3 regions of the Kitasatospora sp. NPDC008050 genome follow, and region 2 is predicted to be linked to each of the others. Evidence: riboswitches for the same ligand, from Rfam matches in the RefSeq annotation. Region 2 holds a riboswitch; each other region holds the start of a gene.
What was found. A riboswitch is a leader RNA that binds a small molecule or an ion and turns the genes downstream of it on or off. The one in region 2 is predicted to bind thiamine pyrophosphate.
Positions count from the first base shown of each region.

Region 1: it holds a riboswitch for thiamine pyrophosphate, as region 2 does, so the genes downstream of both, thiO (glycine oxidase ThiO) here and ACFZB9_RS21415 (purine-cytosine permease family protein) in region 2, are expected to answer to the same signal.
Region 3: it holds a riboswitch for thiamine pyrophosphate, as region 2 does, so the genes downstream of both, thiC (phosphomethylpyrimidine synthase ThiC) here and ACFZB9_RS21415 (purine-cytosine permease family protein) in region 2, are expected to answer to the same signal.

Region 1 covers NZ_JBIBIJ010000001.1:351,358-354,625, forward strand. The annotation lists gene thiE (thiamine phosphate synthase) at 1-91, opposite strand, end outside; gene ACFZB9_RS01455 (Rv2175c family DNA-binding protein) at 88-444, opposite strand; gene ACFZB9_RS01460 (NAD(P)/FAD-dependent oxidoreductase) at 512-1,705, opposite strand; TPP riboswitch at 1,787-1,899, shown strand; gene thiO (glycine oxidase ThiO) at 1,895-3,082, shown strand; gene thiS (sulfur carrier protein ThiS) at 3,079-3,268, shown strand, end outside.
Region 2 covers NZ_JBIBIJ010000010.1:204,071-207,338, forward strand. The annotation lists gene ACFZB9_RS21410 (trypsin-like peptidase domain-containing protein) at 1-1,561, opposite strand, end outside; TPP riboswitch at 1,791-1,939, shown strand; gene ACFZB9_RS21415 (purine-cytosine permease family protein) at 1,932-3,268, shown strand, end outside.
Region 3 covers NZ_JBIBIJ010000043.1:3,672-6,939, forward strand. The annotation lists gene thiC (phosphomethylpyrimidine synthase ThiC) at 1-1,616, opposite strand, end outside; TPP riboswitch at 1,612-1,757, opposite strand; gene ACFZB9_RS36610 (hypothetical protein) at 1,959-2,165, shown strand; gene ACFZB9_RS36615 (SPFH domain-containing protein) at 2,411-3,268, shown strand, end outside.

The DNA of each region.
Region 1 (3,268 bases), on a different contig from region 2:
GCTCCAGGTCACCCTGCTCGCGGCGGGCATCGGTGCAGAGGTAGAGCCGGGCGTCGGCCAGCCGCTCCCGCGGCGGGGCGCCAGGGGTCACAGCGACATCGCCTGGGCGCGCCGCTTCACCTCGGTACCGCGGTTCTCCCGCAGCGCCTGGATCGGGCTGCCGGGCAGCGAGGGGTCCTCGGTGAAGAGCCACTCCAGGATCTCCTCGTCGGTGAACCTGCAGTCCCGCAGCACGGTCAGGGTCCCGGGCAGGTGCTTGACCAGGCCGTCGTCCGTGATGAAGTCCGCGGGGACCTGCAGCGACCGGTTGGGGCCGCGGCGGACCGCGATCAGCTTGTGGTCCTTGACCATCTGGCGGACCTCGGTGACCAGCACCCCCCAGCGCTCGGAGATGTCGGGCAGGTACACCCAGTCGTGGACCAGGGATTCGATCTTGGTTTCCATGTCGCTCACGGCACCAGCCTGCCATCTTTGGACGGCACCGCGCACCCACCGCCCCGTCAGGGAGGTGTCAGCGGACCGCCGACTTGAGCGGCAGCGCCGGGTCCGCGGCCAGCACCGGATCCAGCACCGCACCCTGGTCGATCAGCCGCCGGGCCTGGGCCAGGTCACGCGGGCGGTCCACGGTGAGCACCGCCACCGGCCGCTCCTCGCGCAGCCAGAGCACGCTCCACTGCGCGTCCTCGGGTGAGCCACGCCACAGCAGCCGGTCGCCGGCGGAGTGCCGTCCGACGTACTGCACCATCCGCCCGAACTGCTCGGACCAGAAGTACGGCACCGGGTCGTAGGCGACCTCGCCGCCCAGCAGCGCGGCCGCCACCGCCCGGCCCGAGTGCAGCGCGTGGTCCCAGTGCTGGACCCAGACGCGCTCGCCGTAGCGGGCCGAGGGGTAGCTGACGCAGTCGCCCGCCGCCCAGACGCCGGGCAGCGTGGTGCGCAGCGAGGCGTCCGCCGACACCGCGCCGCCGGCGTCCAGTTCGACGCCGGAGCCGGCCAGCCAGGCGGTGTCCGGGCGGGCGCCGACGCCGACCACCACCTCGTCGGCCACCACCAGCTCGCCGTCGGCCAGGTGCACGGCGCCCGGCTCGATCCGGTCCACCCGGGCGCCCAGCCGCAGCTCGACGCCGGCCTGCGCGTACCACTGCCGCATCGGCTCGGTCAGCTCGGCGGGCAGCGCGCCCGGCAGCGGGGCGCCGGCGGCCTCCAGCACCGTCACCCGGCAGCCCAGCCGACGGGCCGCGGTGGCGGTCTCGGCGCCGATCCAGCCCGCGCCGACCAGCACCAGGTGTGCTCCGGGGCGCAGGGCCGCACGCAGCGCGAGGGAGTCGTCGATGGTGCGCAGCACCCGGGCCGCGGCTGCGCCGGGCAGCCGGATCGGGATGGCCCCGGTGGCGAGCACCAGACGGTCGTAGGGCAGCTCACCCGCGTCGGTGCCCAGGCGCCCCGCGGCCAGCGAGGTGGCCCGGCGACCGGTCAGCAGCTGGACGTCGAGCGCTTCCCAGTCCAGGTCGAGGGCCGTCCGATCGGCCTTCGCGAGCAGGACGTCCTTGGAGAGCGGCGGCCGGTCGTAGGGGTGGTGCGGCTCCGCGCCGACCAGACTCAGCGGTCCGTGCCAACCCCCCTCCCGCAGCGCCACCGCACACTGTGCGGCCGCCACCCCCGCGCCGACCACGACCACCCGATCCGTGCTCTTCAGCTCCGCCACCTGGCGAACTCTACTCAGCAGATCCGCCGGCCACCCAGCAATCGGTGCCTTCAGTCCCCGCGACCCCCGGCGTTATGGTGGGTGCATCCTCACGGGAGCCCGGTGCACCGGGCTGAGAGGCGGGCTGCGGCGGCCTGCGACCGTCCGAACCTGATCCGGGTCATTCCGGCGAAGGGAGAACCGGTTCTCTTGGCACGCGATCTTTCGACAGACGCCCGAACCGACACCGACGTGCTGGTGATCGGCGGCGGGATCATCGGCCTGGCGGTCGCCTGGCGCACCGCGCAGCGCGGACTGCGGGTGGCGCTGGTCGACCCGGCCCCCGGTGGCGGCGCCGTACAGGTGGCGGCCGGCATGCTGGCCCCGGTCACCGAGCTGCAGTACGGCGAGGAGCCGCTGCTGCGCCTGGGCATGGCCTCCAACAGCCGATACGCCGAGTTCACCGCCGAGTTGACGGCGGCCACCGGGCAGGACACCGGCTACCGGGCCACCGGCACGCTGGCCGTCGCGCTGGACGCCGACGACAAGGCCGAGCTGAGCGAGCTGCACGCCTTCCACCACCGGCTGGGCCTCACGTCGAGCTGGCTGACCGGCCGTGAGGCCCGTCGGCTCGAACCGATGCTGGCCCCCGGGGTCCGGGCCGGTCTGCACGTGGCCGGCGACCACCAGGTGGACGGGCGGCGGCTGGCCGCGGCCCTGGTGACCGCCTGCGAGCGGGCCGGCGTGCGGCTGCACCGGGCCGAGGCGCGCGAGCTGCTGGTCGAGGCCGACCGCGCCCGCGGCGTGCGGCTGAGCACCGGCGGCGAGCTGCGGGCCGACCGGCTGGTGCTGGCGGCCGGCTCGCGCAGCCACCAGCTGCCCGGACTGCCGCCGGGCGTGCTGCCCGCGATCCGTCCGGTCAAGGGCCAGATCCTGCGGCTGCGGATCCCCGGGGCCTACGCCCCGTTCCTGTCCCGCAACGTGCGCGCGATGGTCCGCGGCGGCCACCTCTACCTGGTGCCGCGCGCGAACGGCGAGCTGGTGATCGGGGCCACCACCGAGGAGCAGGGCTACGACACCACGGTCACCGCCGGCGGCGTCTACGAGCTGCTGCGCGACGCGCACGAGCTGGTCCCCGGCATCACCGAACTGCCGCTGGTGGAGAGCAGCGCCGGCCTGCGCCCCGGCTCCCCCGACAACGCCCCGCTGCTCGGCCCCACCGCGCTGCCGGGCCTGCTGGCCGCCACCGGCCACTACCGCAACGGGGTGCTGCTCACCCCGGTCACCGGCGACCTGCTCGCCGCGTACCTGGCCACCGGGGTCCTGCCGGAGCTCGCCGCCCCCTTCTCCCCCGCCCGCTTCGCCGCCGTTCCGACCCTTGCCGGGAGTACCCGATGACCCAGATCCCCCTCACCGTCAACGGCGAGCCGCGCGAGGTGGCCGACTCGGCCACGCTGGCCGAGCTGGTGGCCCAGCTCTCCAAGGCGCCCTCGGGCGTGGCGGCGGCCCTCAACGAGACCGTGGTGCCGCGCGGCTGCTGGACCGACACCCGGCTCGCGGCCGGCGACCGGGTCGAGATCCTCA
Region 2 (3,268 bases):
CCGGGGTGCTGCCGACGGGGGCGGTGTTGATCTGCGCGCCGTCGCCGTTGTAGTTGTCGTTGCGCAGCACGCCGAGGGTCGCGTAGACCGGGGTGCCGGTGCTGATCAGCATCTGGGCGACCCGCTTGACCTGGTTGATCGGGATCGCGAAGCCCAGGCCGATGCTGCCGGCCTGGCCGCTGCCGCTGGAGTTGGACTGGATCGCCGAGTTGACCCCGATCACCGCGCCGCTGGCGTTCAGCAGCGGGCCGCCGGAGTTGCCCGGGTTGATCGAGGCGTCGGTCTGCAGCGCGTTCATGTAGGACGTCTGCTGGCCGCTCTCGTCGCCGGAGGCGACCGGGCGGTTCTTGGCGCTGACGATGCCGGAGGTGACGGTGCTCTCCAGGTCGTACGGGGCGCCGATGGCGATGGTGGTGTCACCGACCGCGACCTGGTCGGAGTCGCCCAGCGGGAGCGGGGTGAGCTTCTCGCTCGGCTGGCTGTCCAGCTTGACCACGGCGAGGTCGTAGCCCTTGGCCTGGCCGACCACCGAGGCGGGGTAGCTGGTGCCGTCGGAGAACTTGACGGTCAGCTTGCCGCCGCCCTGCGCCGGGGCGACCACGTGGTTGTTGGTCACGATGTGACCCTCGGTGTCGAAGATCCACCCGGTGCCGGTGCCGGACTCCGAGCTGCCCTCCGCCTTGATGGTGACGACGCTCGGCAGCGCCTTGTTGGCGACCCCGGCCACCGAGTCGGGCGCCCGGTTGAGGGCGGTCTGGTTGGTGCTGCCGCTGACCGTGGTGCTGCTGCGGCTGCTGCCGAAGGAGGAGTTCGAGTCGTTGCCCTTGATCGCGGCACCGGTGATGCCGCCGGCGACGCCGGCCACCAGCGCGACCGCGGCGATCAGCGCGACCAGGCCGCCCTTGCCCTTCTTGCGCGGCGCCGGCGGGGTGCCGAAGGCGCCCGGGTACTCGCCGGGGAACTCCTGACCGCCGGGATAACCGGGGCCGCCGGGGTAACCGGGGCCGCCCGGGTAGCCGGGGGCGGCGGCCGGGGTCGACCAGGTGTCACCGAGCGGGGTGCCGGCGCCGAACGGGTGGTGCTCGCCCTGCGGGGCCGGGCCCGCCGGGACACCGGGGGTGATCGGAGCGCCGCCCGCCACCGGGGTGGCGGGCGGGGCGGCGTAGGGGTTGACCGGCGGCTCCATGGCACTGGCCACCGGGGCCGGCGGCGCCGGGGGCGGGGTGTCCGGGTAGGAGGCGGCGGGCACGGTGGGCGGCGGGGCGTCCAGGTAGGAGGGCGCCGCGGGGCGGGCCTCGGTCTCGGCGCCGGTCCGCGCGTCGCCGGGGGCCTCGGCCGGGGCCGCCGCGCGCGGGTCGACCGGCTTCTCGGCCGGCGCCTCGGGCGCGGGCACCTTGGTGAACGCCAGGGTCGGCTGTGCCTTCACCACCGGCTCGCTCACCACCGGCTCGCTCACCGTCGGCGTGTCACCGACCGCCGGAGTGCCCCCCGGCTCGCCGTGGCCGCTGGAGAGGTGCTCCCCCTGCGGCCCGGTGGAACCACTCTCGTGCTCGGTGCTCACGGACGACCTCCATCGCTGACAAGGACCTTGGCCCTAGTTTTTCCTATGCCCGATCTGGTTGCCGTAAGGGACCGCCTGAAGAACCGATAAGAATCCTTAGACAGACCGAACAGCCCCCGTTCGCCCACCCCCGCCGGCCGCCCGGCAGCCCCGGCGGCATCCCGCGATGCGGACAGCGCTTTGCCCCACCTTGGCGTAATCCAAGCACCGGGCTACCCTGTCGCATCTGTTAACGACACGCGGGAGCTTGGACCCACCAGGCTGAGAGTGCGCTGGTCGACCGTACGCCATGGCGATGACGCCCAGGTGGTCGAGGGAGCGCTGACCGCCGGAACCTGACCGGGTAATGCCGGCGTAGGGAGTATCGGCCATGACGGCTGCCTCGCCTTCCCCTTCCCCCATCGCGGTGCTGGAGCCCTCGGCCACCGGCCGCGCCGAGGCGCCGCTGGTGCTGGACACCGCGCCCCCGCGCACCCTGGGATTCCGCGACCAGTTCGCGCTCTGGGCCAACCTCGGGATCAGCCTGATCGGCTTCACCAGCGCCGCGACCGTGCTCGGCCAGCCCGGCAGCGAGCTCTCCTTCACCGCCGCGACGGTGGCGATCGTGGCCGGCACGGTGATCGGCACCGCGATGCTCGGGGTGGCGGCGCTGATCGGCGCGCGCACCGGAGCCCCGGCGATGGCGGTGCTGCGCGGCCTGTTCGGCACCCGGCTGTCGTACCTGCCGACCGTGCTGAACATCCTGCAGTGCCTGGGCTGGGGCGTGTACGAGCTGATCGTGATCGCCTGGGGCGCCCAGACGGTGGCCGGCACCCAGGGCTGGCGCTGGCTCTTCGTGCTGCTCGCCGGGGCGCTGACCACCGCGCTCACCATCTGGCCGCTGGGCTCGATCGCGGCGCTGCGCAAGTACGTGGCGATCGCGGTGGGCATCACGATGGTCTACTTCACGGTCCAGCTGGGCCGGCAGGGCTGGCCGAACCCCGGGGCCGGCAACTGGCACGGTTTCCTGAAGGCGACCGACGCGATCATCGCCGTCTCGATCTCCTTCGTGCCGCTGGCCGCCGACTACACCCGCCACTCGCGCACCGGGCGGGCCTCGTTCTGGGGGACCTTCTCCGGCTACACGGTGGCCCAGGTCTGGTGCTACCTGCTCGGCCTGATCGCGCTGCTCCAGTCGCACGGCAACGCCGACAATCTGCTCGACTCCTTCGCCGGGGTGGCGGCCGGCTGGGCCTTCCTGCTGGTGCTGGTGCTGCGCGAGGCGGACCAGTCCTTCGCCAACGTCTACTCGACCGCGATGTCGGTCCACAATCTCTTCCCACGGGTGGACCGGCGGGTGCTGACCGGCGGCATCGGCCTGCTGGTGACGGCGCTCGCGCTGCAGATCAAGGAGTTCACCGACTCCTACTACGCCTTCCTCGGGCTGATCGGCTCGGTCTTCGTGCCGCTGCTCGCGGTGCTCGCCGTGGACTTCTTCCTCGGCCGCGGGCGGCAGGGCTGGGACCTGGGCCAGCAGGCCCCGGCCCGGCCGCTGATGCTGCTGCCGTGGGCGCTGGGCTTCGCCGTCTACCAGTTCCTCGCGCCGACCGCGGTGGCCGGCTGGTGGACCGGCTTCTGGACCGGCCTGCAGTCCGCGGTGCACTTCACGCCGCAGCAGTGGTCCTCGGCCTCGCTCCTCTCCTTCCTGTGCGCGGGGCTGGCCACGCT
Region 3 (3,268 bases), on a different contig from region 2:
TGGAAGGCGCGGGCCGTCTCCGGGTCGAGGGCCAGGTTGAACTGGTCCTCCCAGCGGAACTCGAAGCGGGCGTCGGAGAGTGCGTCGTCCCAGTCCTGGGCGCCGGGGTGGCCCTTGGCCAGGTCGGCCGCGTGGGCGGCGATCTTGTAGGTGATCACGCCCGTCTTGACGTCGTCGCGGTTGGGCAGGCCCAGGTGCTCCTTGGGCGTGACGTAGCAGAGCATCGCGGTGCCCCACCAGGCGATCATCGCCGCGCCGATGCCCGAGGTGATGTGGTCGTAGCCGGGCGCGACGTCGGTGGTGAGCGGGCCCAGGGTGTAGAACGGGGCCTCGTCGCAGATCTCCTTCTGGAGATCCATGTTCTCCCTGATCTTGTGCATCGGGACGTGGCCCGGGCCCTCGATCATCACCTGCACGTCGCGCTCACGGGCGATCCGGCCGAGTTCGCCGAGCGTCTGCAGCTCGGCGAACTGCGCCTCGTCGTTGGCGTCCGCGATGGACCCCGGGCGCAGGCCGTCGCCGAGCGAGAAGGTGACGTCATAGGCGCGCAGGATGTCGCAGAGTTCCTCGAAGTTGGTGTAGAGGAAGTTCTCCCGGTGGTGCGCCAGGCACCAGGCGGCCATGATCGAGCCGCCGCGCGAGACGATGCCGGTCTTGCGGCGGGCGGTCATCGGGACGTAGCGCAGCAGCACGCCGGCGTGCACCGTCATGTAGTCGACGCCCTGCTCGCACTGCTCGATGATGGTGTCGCGGTAGACCTCCCAGCTCAGCTCCTCGGCCTTGCCGTCCACCTTCTCCAGCGCCTGGTAGAGCGGCACGGTGCCGATCGGCACGGGGGAGTTGCGCAGGATCCACTCGCGGGTGGTGTGGATGTTGCGGCCGGTGGAGAGGTCCATCACGGTGTCGGCGCCCCAGCGGGTGGCCCAGGTCATCTTCTCCACCTCCTCCTCGATGGAGGAGGTCACCGCGCTGTTGCCGATGTTGGCGTTGATCTTCACCAGGAAGTTGGTGCCGATGATGGCCGGCTCGACCTCGGGGTGGTTCACGTTCAGCGGGATGACGGCCCGGCCGCGCGCCACCTCGTCGCGGACGAACTCCGCGGCAAGGCCCTCGCGCAGCGCGATGAACTCCATCTCGGGGGTGATGATCCCCCGCTTGGCGTAGGCGAGTTGGGTGACGGCGGCGCCGTCGCGGGCGCGCAGCGGGCGGCGCGGGCGGCCGGGGAAGACCGCGTCCAGGTTGCGCAGGCTGCCGCCGCGCGGGGAGGTGTGCTTGATCCCGTCGTCCTCGGGGCGGGCCTCGCGGCCGTCGTACTCCTCGACGTCGCCGCGCTGGCGGATCCACGGGTCGCGCAGCGCGGGCAGGCCGCGGCGCACGTCGGGCTCGAAGGCGGCGTCGGTGTACGGGCCGGAGGTGTCGTACAGCGGGACGGTGCGGCCGTTGGTGAGCTGCACCTCGCGGTAGGGGACCCGCAGGTCGGGACGGGAGCCCTCGCGGTAGGCCTTGCGCCAGGCCGGGGTGGGGTACCCGGTGGACGCGCTGCGCACACCCGTGTTGGCGGCGGGGGCGGCGGCGCTCTCGTCGGCAGCCGGACGTGCGTCATCAAATGCGGTCATCAGACCCTCTACTCCCTACGCCGGCATTACCCGGTCAGGTTCCTGCGGTCGACGCAGCGATCGGTCCACGGCCGGTTTCTACGGCCCTGGGCCCTTCAGCGCCCTCTCAGCCCGGTGCTCCGAGCTCCCGTGGGCAGGCGGACTTGCCTGCCCGAAGCGTCCTCACGGTAACCGGGGTCACACGCCGCGGTCCAGTAGGGGTCCGGCCACCGATATCCGCGCCGGCCGCCGCACGGTCCCGCCCGGCGCACCCGCAACCCGCGGGCCGTCGTAGCCGTGCGTCACACTGGTGGCGCAAACCGCGCGCACCGGGCGGCGGTTGGCCACGAGGGGGCGAGTCGGATGATCGGCTACACCGGGCGGGTGACCGGCAAGGTGGGAGCGGGGCTGGTCGGCGAGGTGATGCTGGCGGTGCCGGAGCGGCAGAGCAGCGAGGCGTTCCTCGCCCATCTCGCGCTGCCCGGCGACCCGCTGCCCATCGGCACGCCGGTGGTGGTGGTCGAGTACCAGCCGCCGCGCACCGTCTACGTCGCCCCGGCGGTGGCCTGAACCCGCCGCGGTACGGCGCCTGCCGCGGCACCTCGCGCCCCGCACCGCGCCCTGTACCGCGTCGCGTTGCGGTGATCGTCGGGCACCGTGGGTGACGGGATGTCACAGACCCCTGGGACACGCCGGAGCTGACTTCCCATGAGATCGAAAGAGGCGCACAATCTCGACTCGCCACCGCGTTCCGCGCAATCCTGCACAACCGAGCGCAGCCACGGAGCGGTGTGCCCTGAAGGGGGAAAAGGCCGATGTTGATCGGCACCATCGCGGGGATCGTCGCCGCGGCATTCGTGCTCCTGATCGTGCTCTTCAAGATGTGCTGGCGGGTCGCCGAGCCCAATGAGGCACTGATCATCTCCGGTTCGAAGCATCGCACCGAGGGCCTCGCCGAGGGCCTGGGCTTCCGGGTGGTGACCGGGCGGGGGACGCTGGTCACCCCCGGCATCCAGACTGTGCGCAAGCTGTCCCTGGACCTCAACGAGGCCGACCTGGACGTCGAGTGCGTGACCTCGCAGGGGATCCCGGTCCAGGTCAAGGGCGTGGTGATCTTCAAGGTCGGCGACGACACCGTGTCGATCGCCAACGCCGCGCGCCGCTTCCTGGACCAGCAGAAGATGATGGGCCAGCGGGTCCACAACGTCTTCGCCGGACACCTGCGCTCGATCGTCGGCGGGCTGACCGTCGAGGAGATGATCCGTGACCGCGAGCGGCTGACCGGGGAGACCCGGGCGGCCTCCGGGACCGAGATGGAGAAGCTCGGTCTGATCATCGACTCGCTGCAGATCCAGGAGATCCTGGACCCGACCGGCTACATCAAGAACCTGGCCGCCCCGCACGCCGCCGCCGTCCAGCGCGACGCGCGCATCGCGGCCGCCGCGGCCGACCGTGAGGCCACCGAGGCGGAGCAGGAGGCCTTCGCCCGCAAGGCCGAGGCGACCCGCAACTCCGGGATCCAGCAGGCCGGTTACCAGGCCGAGATGGACACCGCGGCAGCGCGGGCGCTGCAGGCCGGGCCGCTGGCCCAGGCCGCCTCCCGCCAGGAGGTCGTGGTCCAGGAGACCAAGGTCGCCGAGCTGGAGGGCCACCGCAAGGAGCAGCAGCTGCAG